One region of the Streptomyces sp. NPDC060205 genome, then DNA from elsewhere that is predicted to be linked to it. Evidence: riboswitches for the same ligand, from Rfam matches in the RefSeq annotation. Region 1 holds a riboswitch; the other holds the start of a gene.
What was found. Region 1 has a riboswitch for glycine ahead of gcvT (glycine cleavage system aminomethyltransferase GcvT). Riboswitches for the same ligand answer to the same signal wherever they lie in the genome.
Positions count from the first base shown of each region.

Region 2: linked by a shared signal. The riboswitch ahead of gcvP (aminomethyl-transferring glycine dehydrogenase) and the one ahead of gcvT (glycine cleavage system aminomethyltransferase GcvT) in region 1 are both predicted to bind glycine.

Region 1 covers NZ_JBHWZP010000066.1:2,894-10,503, forward strand. Annotated here, with positions in the region: gene ACFWGJ_RS14495 (ABC transporter permease) at 1-83, opposite strand, end outside; gene ACFWGJ_RS14500 (enhanced serine sensitivity protein SseB C-terminal domain-containing protein) at 467-1,258, opposite strand; gene ACFWGJ_RS14505 (enhanced serine sensitivity protein SseB) at 1,520-2,305, opposite strand; gene ACFWGJ_RS14510 (AAA family ATPase) at 2,356-3,042, opposite strand; glycine riboswitch at 3,236-3,352, shown strand; gene gcvT (glycine cleavage system aminomethyltransferase GcvT) at 3,516-4,643, shown strand; gene gcvH (glycine cleavage system protein GcvH) at 4,797-5,174, shown strand; gene glyA (serine hydroxymethyltransferase) at 5,205-6,467, shown strand; gene ACFWGJ_RS14530 (L-serine ammonia-lyase) at 6,578-7,610, shown strand, end outside.
Region 2 covers NZ_JBHWZP010000169.1:8,928-16,537, reverse strand. Annotated here, with positions in the region: gene ACFWGJ_RS26565 (glutamate--cysteine ligase) at 1-373, opposite strand, end outside; gene ACFWGJ_RS26560 (hypothetical protein) at 1,049-1,639, shown strand; gene ACFWGJ_RS26555 (DUF5999 family protein) at 2,038-2,241, shown strand; gene gcvP (aminomethyl-transferring glycine dehydrogenase) at 2,349-5,234, opposite strand; glycine riboswitch at 5,419-5,514, opposite strand; gene ACFWGJ_RS26545 (PRC-barrel domain-containing protein) at 5,619-5,993, shown strand; gene ACFWGJ_RS26540 (DNA polymerase IV) at 6,139-7,548, opposite strand.

The sequences.
Region 1 (7,610 bases):
TCGGCGGAGCCGGCAACGAGCGCCGCCTCTTCGGCCGCGCTCGGCGCGGCTTCGGCCGTCGGCTCGTGCAATGGTGCCGTCATCGTGGCAGGGACCCCTCTCAACCGGCGGTAGCCGGCCCACGCTTGCCGCTGTAGCGGCGTGATCAGTCCGTCGTACACATCAGGAGGTTTAAACCTCCTGGACCGGGAGTCTTCAACGCCTCGGTGATCTGAAGCCAGACCTGAAGGCGAATGGATGCGCAACCGTGATGCCGTCAGGAGGGTTCCGTTATCCGAACGCCGGGTAACGGGGGTCGGACACATGACACTTGGGGCGAAACGGGCCTCGCAACCCATTTACCCGCGTAGATCGGGACATTCCACCCAGTCGCGGTACGGGTGGGGGAGCAGATGCTCCACTGGGTGGACCCCGCCTGACGGATCACGACCATCCGGCTGGATGGACCGTGTCCCTCCAGATCATCTCAGTACGTGCCGGGGAACCCGTAACCGCCTGCCGCCGGCGCCTGGACGGGAGCCGCGTGCGCCTCCCGGTCGTAGAACGGCCGCGCGTTGGCGCGCAGCCACAGGGCCACCGGGTCGTACTCGTCCGACATCGCGACGGTCGACACCGGCAGCCCGTCCGGCACCGCGCCGATCGACTGCTGCATCATCGCCCGCACCGAGTCCACGGCCGGCGGGCTGGTGTCGTACACGTCGAGCCCGATGGCCAGGTACGGGGCGCCCAGCGCGGGCTGCACCCAGGCGCGGCGCAGCGAGCGGACGGCGGCCGTCCGGTGCGCGTTCTGGGTCAGCAGGGCGTAGAACTGCGGGATCTCGATGGCCGGTTCGGACAGCCGCAGCGGGCCCGCGGGCTGCCGCTCCAGGCCGGTGGCGATGCGCCGCAGATCGAGCCAGGGGATGCCGACGCCGCCGCCCGGCGCGTGCGGGTTCAGCCAGAGCCCGTAGTGGTCGGGGTAGAGGGTGCGGGCCACGTCGAGCCCGTCGACCACCTCGTACGAACGGTTCCAGCCGCTGGCCGAGAGCTCCTGGGCCGAGGTCACACAGGGTGCGTAGCCGAAGCCGTCGACCTCCATGTTCCCGTACTGGGCGTCGGGCGAGCCCGCCTGGCCGTGCCAGAGCAGCATCCACACCTGGCCGGACGGCGGGGTCGCCAGCGCGCGCAGGAGCGCCTCGTAGGCGTCGTAACGCCCGGGCGTCACTTGGCGCAGCATGTGCTCGACCTGCCCGGCCGCGGCCGTGCCCGACGCGCTCACCTTCTACCGCCCCTTCGCGACATCACTGACATACCGGTCCCGTTCGATGAGGTGTCCCGTTCACTTGAACATCGCACCACTCCGACCGAGCCATGAAACCAGCTTAAGTGGCGATCCCGACAGCACCGTTGCGCTCCGCTGGGTTTGGTGTTTTGAGCTCGGGACTCTCTGTGCGCTGTCGGGTGCGGGCCGTGCGTAGCTGGGCGCGCAGTTCCCCGCGCCCCTTCGAGGCGCGCCCTGACGGGCGCGCCTCGAATCGGGTCAGAACGCTCGGGTGTAGAACGGGCGGACCTTTTCCCTCAGCCAGTCGCCCACCGGGTCCTGGGCCACGTCCAGGAAGACCAGGCTCACCGGGTGGGGCAGGGGGACCCGGCCGAGGGCGCGGCCGAGGGCGTCCAGCGGGAGGGTGCGGGCGTTCTCGTCCCAGTGGATCACCTCCACCCCGACGAACATCACCGTGTCCCCGCCCTCGATGCTCGCGAGACAGCGCCGGGCGCTCGCCACCAGGCCGGTCGCGTCGAACTCGGCGGACGCCGCGGCCAGGAAGTCCACCGGGTCGTCCTGCCAGTCGGGCTGGAAGAGCCGGACCCGGCCGCCGCTCGCGGGCCCGTCGAGTTCGGTCCGGCCGGCCCGGCACAGTTCGGCGACGGCGGCCGGGGGCAGCGGTATCCCGACCGTGCCGTCCGGGTTCAGGACGATGCCGGCCTGGGGCGGCAGGCCGCGCGCGAACTCCACCGCGGGCGCCACCGTGTACGCCATGTGGTCGCCGACGACCTGGCGGAACTGCTGCTCCGAGGTGAAGACCGGCACGTAGGCCTGCCCGGCGAGCTCCATCGTGGGCAGGTCGAGCGGGCCGCTGTGCGGGCCGCCCCCCTCCGGCAGCGGCACCCAGATGAAGCTGCGCCCGAGGGTCTCCACGATCCGGGCCCCCGTCGAGGGCGACGGAGGCAGCCCCAGGGAGGCGGCGAGCACCTCCTCCAACTCGTTTCCCGGCCAGCCCATGTGGGGGTGTGCGTGTGCCGGAATGTCCTGTGCCTGGAAGTCCATCTCCACCGCCTGCTCCAACCGCCGTGTGCGGTTGACGAGGTTAGTCGCCCTCAGTCGCCGAAATCGATGCGGCGCAGTACGTCCGCGGCGGCACGGTCGACGAGCACCGCGGAACCGCAGCCCTCGGGGAGGTCGCCCTTCTCCACCGCGCGCAGCAGCCGGGCGACCGCGCCGCGGTGGCGCGCGAACGCGTACCGCGAGACGCCCCGGCCGCGCTCGCGCTGGCCGTCGAGGGCCGTGCCCGGGTCGACGTCGAGGAGCAGCAGGTGCAGGGTGCCGCCGCGGCGGCGGGCGTCCCGGGCGAGCCAGTCGCGCACCCAGGCCTGCGTACCGCAGTCGTGCACGACGACGCCCTCCCCGGAGCGCAGGGCCCGGCGCAGGCCCGCGTAGTGCGCGGCGCGGACGAGGGGCCGGTAGACCGCGTACGGCAGGAAACGGGCCAGGCGCTCGTCCCACCGGTCGCGGGTGTCCTGGGAGTCGATGCGGCGGCCGGTCACCGCCCGGCGCATCAGCGTGGATTTGCCGCTGCCCGGCAGCCCCGTGACCACCACCAGATCGGCCGCGCCGAAGCGCAGACCGTGCGGACTGTGGCCCGAGCGCGCCCGCAGATCGCGGACGACGGGGGTCACCAGCGGGTCGCACGCCTCCCTGGCCGGAGCGGATGGCTGCTTGGGCAGCGCGATGCCCGAACCGGTCGCGTACGCCGTGGTCCTGTTCACCCTGATCGTCCTCCCCATGGGGTCGGCAGACCCATCTCCATCGAGTGTAAAGAGAAGGTAATGCGCTGGTCCCCCTGTTTCTGTTCTTGTCCTGCCACAGCCCCGTCACAGATCACTGTGGACACCCTGGCCATGCGTCCGGACACCGCGCGGCCCCCTGCCGGAGCCGGGGGCGTGCAATGATGTGCCCGCCAACTGCATACCGGCCGCTTGAATCCGCGCGGGAGAGTTCCGGGAAACACGTACACGCAGGTGTACGAGTGCCCGGGCGCCGAAGGAGCAAGTCCCTCCCTTGAATCTCTCAGGCCCCCGATACCGCACGGACGAGGCACATCTGAAAAGCGGGCCGCCCCTGACCGTCAGGGCGTAGGCCCCACCCAAGGTGCAAGTCAGTGATCCCCGTGTCCTGCGGCGGGTCACGGCGAACCTCTCAGGTTCCGATGACAGATGGGGAGGAACGACCTCGCCGTCATGCCTTGGGAGCCCCGCCGATGAGCAGCAACGCCTCTGTTGAACCGCGCCGCACCGCGCTCGATGCCCTGCATCGCTCGCTGGGCGCGACGATGACCGACTTCGCGGGCTGGGACATGCCCCTGCGGTACGGCTCCGAGCGCGACGAGCACGTCGCCGTAAGGACCCGGGCCGGGCTCTTCGACCTCTCGCACATGGGCGAGATCACCGTGAGCGGGCCGCAGGCCGCCGCGCTCCTCGACCACGCGCTGGTCGGCAACATCGGCGGCGTGAAGACCGGCCGCGCCCGCTACACCATGATCTGCCGGGCCGACGGCGGCATCCTCGACGACCTGATCGTCTACCGCCTCGCCGACACCGAGTACATGGTCGTGGCCAACGCCTCCAACGCCCAGGTGGTCCTGGACGCCCTCACGGAGCGCGCCGCCGGCTTCGACGCCGAGGTCCGCGACGACCGGGACGCCTACGCGCTGCTCGCGATCCAGGGCCCCGAGTCCCCCGGCATCCTGAAGTCCCTCACCGACGCCGACCTGGACGGCCTGAAGTACTACGCGGGCCTGCCCGGCACGGTCGCGGGCGTCCCGGCGCTGATCGCGCGCACCGGCTACACCGGCGAGGACGGCTTCGAGCTGTTCGTCGCCCCGGCCGACGCCGAGAAGCTGTGGCAGGCGCTGACCGAGGCGGGGACCGCTGCCGGACTCACCCCCTGCGGGCTCTCCTGCCGCGACACCCTGCGCCTGGAGGCGGGCATGCCGCTGTACGGGCACGAGCTGAGCACCTCGCTCACGCCGTTCGACGCGGGGCTCGGCCGGGTCGTGAAGTTCGAGAAGGAGGGCGACTTCGTGGGCCGCGAGGCGCTCTCCGAGGCCGCCGCGCGTGCCGAGTCGACGCCTCCGCGCGTCCTGGTCGGCCTGATCGCCGAGGGCCGCCGCGTCCCGCGCGCCGGCTACCCCGTCGTCGCCGGCGGCGCGGTGATCGGCGAGGTCACCTCCGGCGCGCCCTCGCCGACGCTCGGCAGGCCGATCGCGATGGCCTACGTCGACGCGGAGCACTCCGCGCCCGGCACCGCCGGTGTCGGCGTCGACATCCGGGGCAGTCACGAGCCGTACGAGGTCGTGGCACTGCCGTTCTACAAGCGCCAGAAGTGACACTGGTCCGCAAGCACCGCACGTGACGCCCCTCAGCAGGCGCCACACGTGACGCCGGTCCACAGGCGCCACACGTGATCCTGGGCACATCCGCCCAGCTCACCCGTACTCCCCCTGCATCAGCACTCACCCGCGTACAGGAGAATTCAGGCCATGAGCAACCCCCAAGAGCTGCGCTACAGCAAGGAGCACGAGTGGCTGTCGGGCGCCGAGGACGGCGTCTCGACGGTCGGCATCACGGAGCACGCGGCCAACGCGCTCGGCGACGTGGTGTACGTCCAGCTCCCCGAGGTCGGTGCCGCGGTGACCGCGGGCGAGACCTGCGGCGAGCTGGAGTCGACGAAGTCGGTGAGCGACCTGTACTCGCCCGTCACCGGTGAGATCACCGAGATCAACCAGGATGTCGTGGACGATCCCGCGCTGGTGAACACCGCTCCCTTCGAGGGTGGCTGGCTCTTCAAGGTACGGGTGACGGACGAGCCGAAGGACCTGCTCTCCGCCGCCGAGTACACCGAATACTCCGGCTCCTGATTCCGGCTCCTCGCTAAGGACCCCAGACCGATGTCGCTTCTGAACACGCCCCTGCACGAACTCGACCCGGACGTCGCCGCCGCCCTCGACGCCGAGCTGAACCGTCAGCAGTCCACCCTTGAGATGATCGCCTCGGAGAACTTCGCCCCGGTCGCGGTCATGGAGGCCCAGGGCTCGGTCCTCACCAACAAGTACGCCGAGGGCTACCCCGGCCGCCGCTACTACGGCGGCTGCGAGCACGTCGACGTCGCCGAGCAGATCGCGATCGACCGGGTCAAGGAGCTGTTCGGCGCCGAGTACGCCAACGTGCAGCCGCACTCGGGCGCCTCCGCCAACCAGGCCGCGCTCTTCGCGCTGGCCCAGCCCGGCGACACCATCCTCGGCCTGGACCTCGCCCACGGCGGTCACCTGACCCACGGGATGCGGCTGAACTTCTCCGGCAAGCAGTTCAACGTGGTCGCGTACCACGTGGACGACGCCGGCCTGGTCGACATGGCCGAGGTCGAGCGGCTCGCCAAGGAGCACCGCCCCAAGGTGATCATCGCGGGCTGGTCGGCGTACCCCCGGCAGCTGGACTTCGCCGAGTTCCGCCGCATCGCGGACGAGGTCGAGGCCCACCTGTGGGTCGACATGGCGCACTTCGCGGGCCTCGTCGCGGCCGGCCTCCACCCGAACCCGGTGGAGTACGCGGACGTGGTCACCTCCACCACGCACAAGACGCTCGGCGGGCCCCGCGGCGGGATCATCCTTGCCAGGAAGGCCTTCGCGAAGAAGCTCAACTCGTCCGTCTTCCCGGGCTTCCAGGGCGGCCCCCTGGAGCACGTGATCGCGGCCAAGGCGGTCTCCTTCAAGGTCGCCGCCACCGAGGAGTTCAAGGAGCGCCAGCAGCGCACCGTCGACGGCGCGCGGATCCTCGCCGAGCGGCTGACGGCGGCCGACGCCCGCGAGGCCGGGGTGAACGTCCTCTCCGGCGGCACGGACGTCCACCTGATCCTCGTCGACCTGCGCGAGTCCGAGCTGGACGGCCAGCAGGCCGAGGACCGCCTCCACGAGGTCGGCATCACGGTCAACCGCAACGCCGTCCCGAACGACCCCCGGCCGCCGATGGTCACCTCGGGCCTGCGGATCGGTACGCCCGCGCTCGCCACCCGCGGCTTCACGGCCGAGGACTTCACCGAGGTCGCGGACGTCATCGCCGAGACCCTGAAGCCGGTCTTCGACGCGGCGGCGCTCAAGGCCCGCGTGACCGCCCTGGCCGAGAAGCACCCGCTGTACCCCGGTCTGGGCAAGTAGTTCCGTTTCGCGGGGTACCGCGCACACTGGAAGGTGCGCGCGGTACCCCGTTCCGTTCCACCCCGTTCCGCCCTGTTCCACCCCGCTTCACCCCGTTTTGAGGAGCTCCCGTGGCCATCTCGGTCTTCGACCTGTTCTCGATCGGCATCGGCCCGTCCAGCTCCCACACGGTCGGCCCGATGCGTGCGGCCCGCATGTTCGCGCACCGCCTGCGCAACGAGGACCTGCTGACCCCCGTCACCGCGGTCCGCGCCGAGCTGTACGGCTCACTGGGCGCGACCGGGCACGGCCACGGCACCCCCAAGGCGGTGCTGCTCGGCCTGGAGGGCGCCTCGCCCCGCACGGTGGACGTCGAGGGCGCCGACGACCGCGTGGAGAAGATCAAGTCGTCGGGCCGCCTCGACCTGCTCGGCGAGCACGAGATCGGCTTCTCCTTCGACGACGACCTGGTGCTGCACCGCCGCAAGACACTGCCGTACCACGCGAACGGCATGACCCTGTGGGCGTACGACGCGACGGGCGCCGAGGTCCTGTCGAAGACGTACTACTCGGTGGGCGGCGGGTTCGTCGTCGACGAGGACGCGGTCGGCGCGGACCGCATCAAGCTCGACGACACGGTCCTGAAGTACCCCTTCCGCACGGGCGACGAGCTGCTGCGGCTCACCCGCGAGACCGGCCTGTCCATCTCCGCGCTGATGCTGGAGAACGAGCGGGCCTGGCGCACCGAGGAGGAGATCCGCGAAGGGCTCCTCGCCATCTGGCGCGTGATGCAGGCGTGCGTCTCGCGCGGCATGTCCCGCGAGGGCATCCTGCCCGGCGGCCTGCGCGTGCGCCGCCGCGCGGCCATGTCGGCCCGCCAACTGCGCGCCGAGGGCGACCCGCTGGCCCACGCCATGGAGTGGATCACCCTGTACGCGATGGCGGTGAACGAGGAGAACGCGGCGGGCGGCCGGGTCGTGACCGCCCCCACCAACGGCGCCGCGGGCATCATCCCGTCGGTCCTGCACTACTACGTGAACTTCGTCGCGGGCGCCTCCTCCTCCGAGGCCGAGAAGGAGGACGGCGTCGTACGCTTCCTGCTCGCCGCGGGCGCCATCGGCATGCTCTTCAAGGAGAACGCCTCCATCTCCGGCGCCGAGGTCG
Region 2 (7,610 bases), on a different contig from region 1:
CGATTCCGGCATCGACCTCGTTCGCCTTCCGGTGCGCGTATGCCAGAGAGGTGCGCAGTTCCTCGGCGAGCCGGTCGAATACCCGGCCTTCCAGCCGGTGGGGAGCAATGTTGACTTCCAGATTGAACATGGCGAGTTCTGTTTGGAAATCGCGGCTCGCGATGCGTTCCAGGACTTGCGCATTCATCATTCTCGGCATGCCGTCCGGGCCCGCGAGATTCAGCTCGACCTCCAGGCCCATGAGATTCCTGGGGCGGTCGAACCGCTCCTCCGCCAGCAGCCGCGCCAGCCCCTCCAGGCACTGCTGGAGCTTTTCTCGATACCGTCGGCGGTCGGACAGACCGATCGTCCCCGCCACGACCTTCTCCCCCATCGAAGCTTCCCTCCTCGACTGGGCCGCCCGAAGAACCGGCCGCTGGTGTTCCGGGTCACGGGGGATGATGCCCAGGCAATGTGATCGATAACGCCCCGGACCTACCCCCCGGGCACTACTCTGGACTCAGCTTTCGTCGGGCACATTCACTAGGCATGAGGCGCCACATTTTTACGGCAGGCCGACTCCGTCGTGAAAAACGCCGACGAGAACCGGCCGTCCACTCCGGAAGAGTATTCCGAGGTCATCGACGGGTACCCGCCGAGAACCAGGACCAAACACACGTATCGGCGACCTAATTGCCACTTGCACTTAATGCGCGGAACAGCTAGCTGAAACACGGCCTGAACACGTGTCGTATAAACTCCGCGAACGAGGCAGAGAGTTGGCGCTCGTGGTCGCAGGGCCTGTCGTCGAGGTGACGGCATCAACCCGAAGGGCGGCCCGTGCGGCGTCCTGTGCGTGCGATCGCAAAGTCGCCGGAAGGATCTTGTAGCGAAGCGAGGCTACCGGACCCCTCCGGCCTCTCGGCGAGCATGCGTGCCGGACACCGCGCGGCAGGCATCACTTCGGCGACAGGCCCTATGCCCCCGCCCCCTTTGACCCCGAGAGCTGACAGCGCCGTCCGCCCCCGCCCCCGCGCCACCATGCCTGTCGAATGAGAGGCGACCCACCATGCCGCTGCACGTCCCTCCGGCTCCCGCGCCGGCATTGCGCACCGTCCGCACGGCCCTCGGTTCCCCGACCGCGGTCCGCGAAGCCCGTACCCCGTCCCTCCGCGACACCCAGGGACCCCTCACCGCCGAACTCCCGCTGCCCGTCCACGTACTCGACCGCATCACCCCGGCGGGTACCTCGGCCACCCGGCTCGCCGGATGGCGCTTCCTCATCCGCTGCCACGAACGCGCGGTGGCGGCCGCGGACACCAGGCTCACCCCGGACGGCTGGGCCTTCTCCCACTTCTTCGAAGGCCCGTACGTCGCCGCCACCGAGCGCGCCCTGCGCCAGGCGGAGACGATGCAGGGGTCGTACCAGCCACGTCTGCTCTCCGTACCCGAGCTCTACATGCTCACACTCTGGCTGCACGGCGACTTCACCGCCGACGGCACCAAGGGTCACCTCGCCGCCACCGACCTGCTGGTGCCCCTGGCACCCGCGCCGCCCGGTATCGCCGCCCACCGCCCGCACCGCGTGGCCGAACTGCTGCCCGTACTGACCAACCGGCTGGCCCCCGCGGCCACTCCACTGCTCGGCTCACCCGCCTGAGCGCACCTCGGTTCCCCTGCCCCGCGGCCACCACCCGGCCGCGGGGCACATTGCTGTGCGCACCGACCGGCGGAGAAGCGAGGGAGGGACACGGGGGGACATTGCTCGGAGTGACACGTGCAAGACACAGCGCACTCCCGGCCCATACGGACTAGCCCCATCCGACCATTGCGAACCACCCGAAGGGACACCCCAGTTGAGATGAACCGTCCGCACGGGTGATGCGTCATCAACCTGTGAGGAGCGCTGGCGCCAAATCCCTGCGGATTGACGCCCAGAGGGCAACACTGGGTTCCGGACCATCTGACAAACGGGGGGCGGCCATGGACGCGAGTTCGAGCCGCGGAACAGACAACACATCGAACACCGACCTCACACCGAAGCGAAAGATCCCATCAATGTGCCAGCACCAGCGACCGTGCCCGACAGCCGACTCCGCCGACCGGGAGGCCGCGCTCCTCGTGGCGCACCACCCGGAGCAGGGATGGAGCCTGCTGTGCAACGGCGTCCTGCTCTTCGAGGACACCGGTGAGCTTCTGCCGGACGGCCGGATCATCGCGCCGCACCGGCCGCTGGCCCTTGATGTGATGACCGCTGCCTGAGCGGCACAGCACGGCACGGACGACGAGAACGACGACAACGAGAACGACAGCGGGGCCGGCCCCGGGAAGCACTCCCGGAACCGGCCCCGACGCATGTCCGGGTGCGACTACTCCTCGTAGGCGTCCAGCGGCGGGCAGGAACACACCAGGTTCCGGTCGCCGTACGCCTGGTCGATCCGCCGCACCGGCGGCCAGTACTTGTCGGCGACCGAGACCCCGGCCGGGAACACGGCCTCCTCGCGGCTGTACCCGTGCTCCCACGTGCCGCCCAGCGCGCCCGCCGTGTGCGGGGCGTTGCGCAGCGGGTTGTCGTCCGCCGTCCACTCGCCCGAGCCGACCTTCTCGATCTCCGCGCGAACGGCGATCATCGCGTCGCAGAACCGGTCGAGTTCGGCCAGGTCCTCGCTCTCGGTGGGCTCGATCATCAGCGTGCCGGCCACCGGGAACGACATCGTCGGCGCGTGGAACCCGTAGTCGATGAGCCGCTTGGCGACGTCGTCGACGCTCACACCGGTCGCCTTGGTGAGCGGCCGCAGGTCGATGATGCACTCGTGCGCCACGAGCCCGCCGGGACCGGTGTAGAGAACCGGGAAATGCGGCTCCAGGCGCTTGGCCACGTAGTTGGCGCTGAGCACGGCGACCTGCGTGGCCCGCTTGAGCCCTTCCCCGCCCATGAGCCTGACGTACGCCCACGAGATGGGCAGGATGCCCGCGGAACCCCAGGGAGCCGCGGAGACCGGCCCGACGCCCGTCTCCGGACCCGCGGCGGGCTGCAGCGGATGGTTCGGCAGGTACGGCGCCAGGTGCGCGCGTACGCCGACCGGGCCGACGCCCGGACCGCCGCCACCGTGCGGGATGCAGAAGGTCTTGTGCAGGTTGAGGTGCGAGACGTCACCGCCGAAGTGCCCCGGCTTGGCGAGCCCCACCAGCGCGTTGAGGTTCGCGCCGTCGACGTAGACCTGCCCGCCCGCCTCGTGCACCTGCGCGCAGATGTCGGCGACGTGCTCCTCGAACACCCCGTGCGTCGAGGGGTACGTGATCATCAGCACGGACAGCTCGTCACGGTGCTGCTCGATCTTGGCCCGCAGGTCCTCGACGTCGATCTCGCCGTCCTCGGCGGTCTTCACGACGACGACCTTCATCCCGGCCATCACCGCGCTCGCGGCGTTCGTGCCGTGCGCGGAGGACGGGATGAGGCAGACCGTGCGCTGCTCGTCGCCGTTGGCCCGGTGGTAGCCGCGGACGGCCAGCAGCCCGGCCAGCTCGCCCTGCGAACCGGCGTTGGGCTGGAGCGACACGTTGTCGTAGCCCGTCACCTCGGCGAGCCGCTCCTCCAGCTCACGGATGAGCGTGAGATAGCCCTGCGCCTGCTCGGCGGGCGCGAAGGGGTGCAGTTGCCCGAACTCGGGCCAGGTGACCGGCTCCATCTCGGTGGTCGCGTTGAGCTTCATGGTGCACGAGCCGAGCGGGATCATGCCCCGGTCCAGCGCGTAGTCGCGGTCGGCGAGCCGGCGCAGGTAGCGCAGCATCGCGGTCTCCGAGCGGTACTGGTGGAAGACCGGGTGCGTAAGGTACTCGTCGGTGCGCAGCAGCGGGGCCGGCAGCGTGTCCTCGGCGGTCCCGTCCAGCGCGGCCACATCGCCGTCGACACCGAACGCCGACCAGACGACGCCCAGCTGGGCCCGCGTGGTCGTCTCGTCGCAGGACAGGGAGAGGTGGTCCGCGTCCACCAGGTGGAGGTTGACCCCGCCCTGACGGGCGGCGGCCAGCACCTCGGCCGCCCGGCCGGGCACCCGCACGGTGAGGGTGTCGAAGTACGCCTCGTGGACGACCTCGACCCCGCCCGCCGTCAGACCGGCGGCGAGGATCGTGGCGTACCGGTGGGTGCGCCGGGCGATGCCCTGCAGCCCCTCGGGACCGTGGTAGACGGCGTACATCCCGGCCATCACGGCGAGCAGCACCTGAGCCGTGCAGATGTTGCTGGTCGCCTTCTCGCGGCGGATGTGCTGCTCCCGCGTCTGCAGGGCCAGGCGGTACGCCTTGTTGCCGTCCGCGTCGACGGAGACACCGACGAGCCGTCCGGGCAGGCTGCGCGCGAACTTCTCCCGTACGGCCATGTATCCGGCGTGCGGTCCGCCGAAGCCCATCGGCACACCGAAGCGCTGGGTCGTACCGACGGCGATGTCGGCGCCCAGCTCGCCGGGCGAGGTGAGCAGCGTCAGGGCGAGCAGGTCGGCGGCGACGGTGACGACCGCGCCCAGCTCGTGCGCCTGCTCGACGACGGGTCCCAGGTCCCGTACGGCACCGGAGGCACCGGGGTACTGCAGGAGTACGCCGTTGATCTCACGCCCGGTGAGCTCCGCGGGGATGCCGTCGCTCAGGTCGGCGACGACGACCTCGACGCCGGTGGGCTCGGCGCGGGTCTCTATCACCGCGATCGTCTGCGGCATGGTGTCCGCGTCGATCAGGAAGAGGCCCTTCTTGTTCTTGCCCATGCGCCGCGACAGCGCCATGGCTTCGGCCGCCGCGGTGCCCTCGTCGAGCAGCGAGGCCCCGGAGGTCGGCAGTCCGGTCAGCTCGGCGACCACGGTCTGGAAGTTCAGCAGGGCTTCCAGCCGCCCCTGCGAGATCTCCGGCTGGTACGGCGTGTAGGCCGTGTACCAGGCGGGATTCTCCATGACATTGCGCAGGATGACCGGCGGCGTGAAGGTCCCGTAGTAACCGAGCCCGATCATGGAACCCAGCACCTGGTTGCGATCCGCGAGAGAACGCAGCTCGGCCTGCACCTCGGCCTCGGTGCGGGCGCCCGGCAGTTCGAGCGCGTCGGCGTTCTTGATCACATCCGGCACCGCGGCGGCCGTCAGCTCGTCCAGCGAGCCGTACCCCACCTGCGCGAGCATCTTGGCGCGGGCCTCGGAGTCGGGGCCGATGTGACGCTGCTCGAAGGGGATTCCCTGTTCGAGCTCGGAGAGCGGAATACGATGGGCGGTCATTGCGGAGGCCTCCTGGTCTGACGACCTTCGAGGGGCACCACTAGGTGGGTGCCCTAACGGCCTCCCCCTCTGTCATCTCAACCTGAGAGCTTCACCGGCCCGCCGTGAAGGCGCACCGGCTTTCACCGTCGGTGAGAGCGGAGCCCGTCGACTACTCGAACACCCCTCTGCTTTCCAGAGTGACCTCGTCCATGCGGTACGTGTGCCTGAGAGATTCCGGGGAGGATTTGCTCCTTCGGCGCCTCCGATGAAGCCTGGAGGACTCTCCCGCACGGGGTCAGCAGCCGTCGCCCAGCCTACCAGCGGGGTTCCCTCAAGTGGCCGCCCACCTCAAAGTGCTCTTTCGTAGTGCTTACGGATGAGTTGCGAGCAGCTGGAGGGCCCGTGCAGACCGACATCGATCCGCGCAACCTGATAGGCCGCAAGGCGTTCGACCGCAACGGCACGAAAATCGGCACCGTCGACGAGGTCTACCTCGACGACGCGACCGGCGCACCGGAGTGGGCGGCCATACGCACCGGCCTGTTCAGCCGGGACGCGTTCGTCCCCCTGGAGCCCAGCGAAGTGATCGCCGAATCCCTGCACGTCCCCTTCGAACGCTCCCTGATCAAGGACGCCCCCGACTTCGGCGTAGGCCGCCACCTCTCCCCCGAACAAGAACTACAGCTCTACCACCACTACGGCCTGGACGTATCCCCGGCGCCCCCTTTCCCAAACCGAGACTTCGGCCACCTGGCAACGAACGAGGACCTCACGTAGCACCCCACCCCCAGCCCCCCAGGGGCACGGGGAACGGCGCAGTCTTGGGGGCGCGGGGAACTGCGCAATCTTGGGGGCGCGGGGAACGGCGCAGTCTCTTAGGGGCGCGGGGAACTGCGCGACCAGCCACAACGAACCCGCACCCTCACAACGCACCCCCACCCCCCTCCCCAGGCGCCGCAGGCACACGCACAGGCTCAACCAAAGGCAACGGCTCAGCCAACTCCAGCAAAGGATCATCAACCCGAAACGTCTTCACCCGCCCCGGCACGGAATCCGGCGTCTCGAACCGCACAGTCACCCTCCCCAGCCCACTCCCCTGCACCCACCCGTGCCCGAACTCGGCATGCCGAACATCGTGCCCCGCCCGCCACACCCGCTCCGCGGGCCCGGCCACCACAGAGTCCTCGACGGCGACGGCAACCGCCTGGGCCTCCTCCGGCCGCTCCCCCGGCGCCCCCTCCTCCACCCCCGCGGCAGCGGCCTGCGCCTGCGCGAACAGATCCTCCTGCGTGTAGTCGGCAAGCCCGGTCACCCCCACCCCCAGCAACCGCACACCCCCCGTGGTGTCCACCGCCTCCAGCAGCCGCGCGGCAGCCTCCCGCACCACGCCCGGATCATCCGTCGGCCCCCGCAGGGTCTCGGACCGCGTCAGCGTCGAGAAGTCGTACCGCCGCACCTTCAGCACGATGGTCCGCCCGGAGAGATGCGCCCCCCGCAACCGCTGGACGCACCGGTCCGCAAGCCGCTGCACCTCCATGCGCACCCGCACCCGGTCATGGATGTCCACGTCGTACGTGTCCTCGACGGACACCGACTTGGTGTCCCGCTCGGCCACCACGGGCCGCTCGTCGCGGGCCAGCGCCATCGCGTACAGGGCGAGCCCGTGGGCCTTCCCCAGGAGCCGTACGAGCTCGTCCTCACCCGCCTCCGCGATCTCCCCGACCGTGCTGATCCCGCCCCGCCGCAGATGGTCGCCCGTGGCGGGCCCCACCCCCGGCAGGACGCGTACCGACATCGGCGCGAGCAGCGCCCGCTCGGTGCCCGGCTCTATGAGCACGAGTCCGTCCGGCTTGGCCTGCTCGGAGGCGATCTTCGCGAGCATCTTGCAGGCCGCGAGGCCCACGGACCCGGTGAGCCCCGTGACGGCCCGGATGTCGTCGCGCAGCTTCCTGCCGGCCAGCAGCGCGGACGCCTCGTCCCAGGCCGTCTCCCCGGCCTCCAGATCGACGAACGCCTCGTCCAGGCTGAGCGGCTCCACGAGCGGCGACAGCTCCCGCAGGAGCCCCATCACCTGCTCGCTGATCTGCCGGTAGAGACCGAAGCGCGGTACGAGATACGCGGCGTTCGGTGCCAGCCGGCGGGCCTGCGCCATGGGCATCGCCGAATGCACCCCGAAGACCCGCGCCTCGTACGAACAGGTGGAGACCACGCCACGCGGCCCGAGGCCGCCCACGATGACCGCTTTCCCGCGCAGGCTCGGCTTGGACGCCTGCTCGGCCGAGGCGAAGAAGGCATCCATGTCGAGATGCAGGATCGTGGGCGCGGTTCTCACATGTCCGATGCTGCCCTAAGCCACTGACAATGCCCCGGCCCACCGCTCAGGAACCGCCGCAG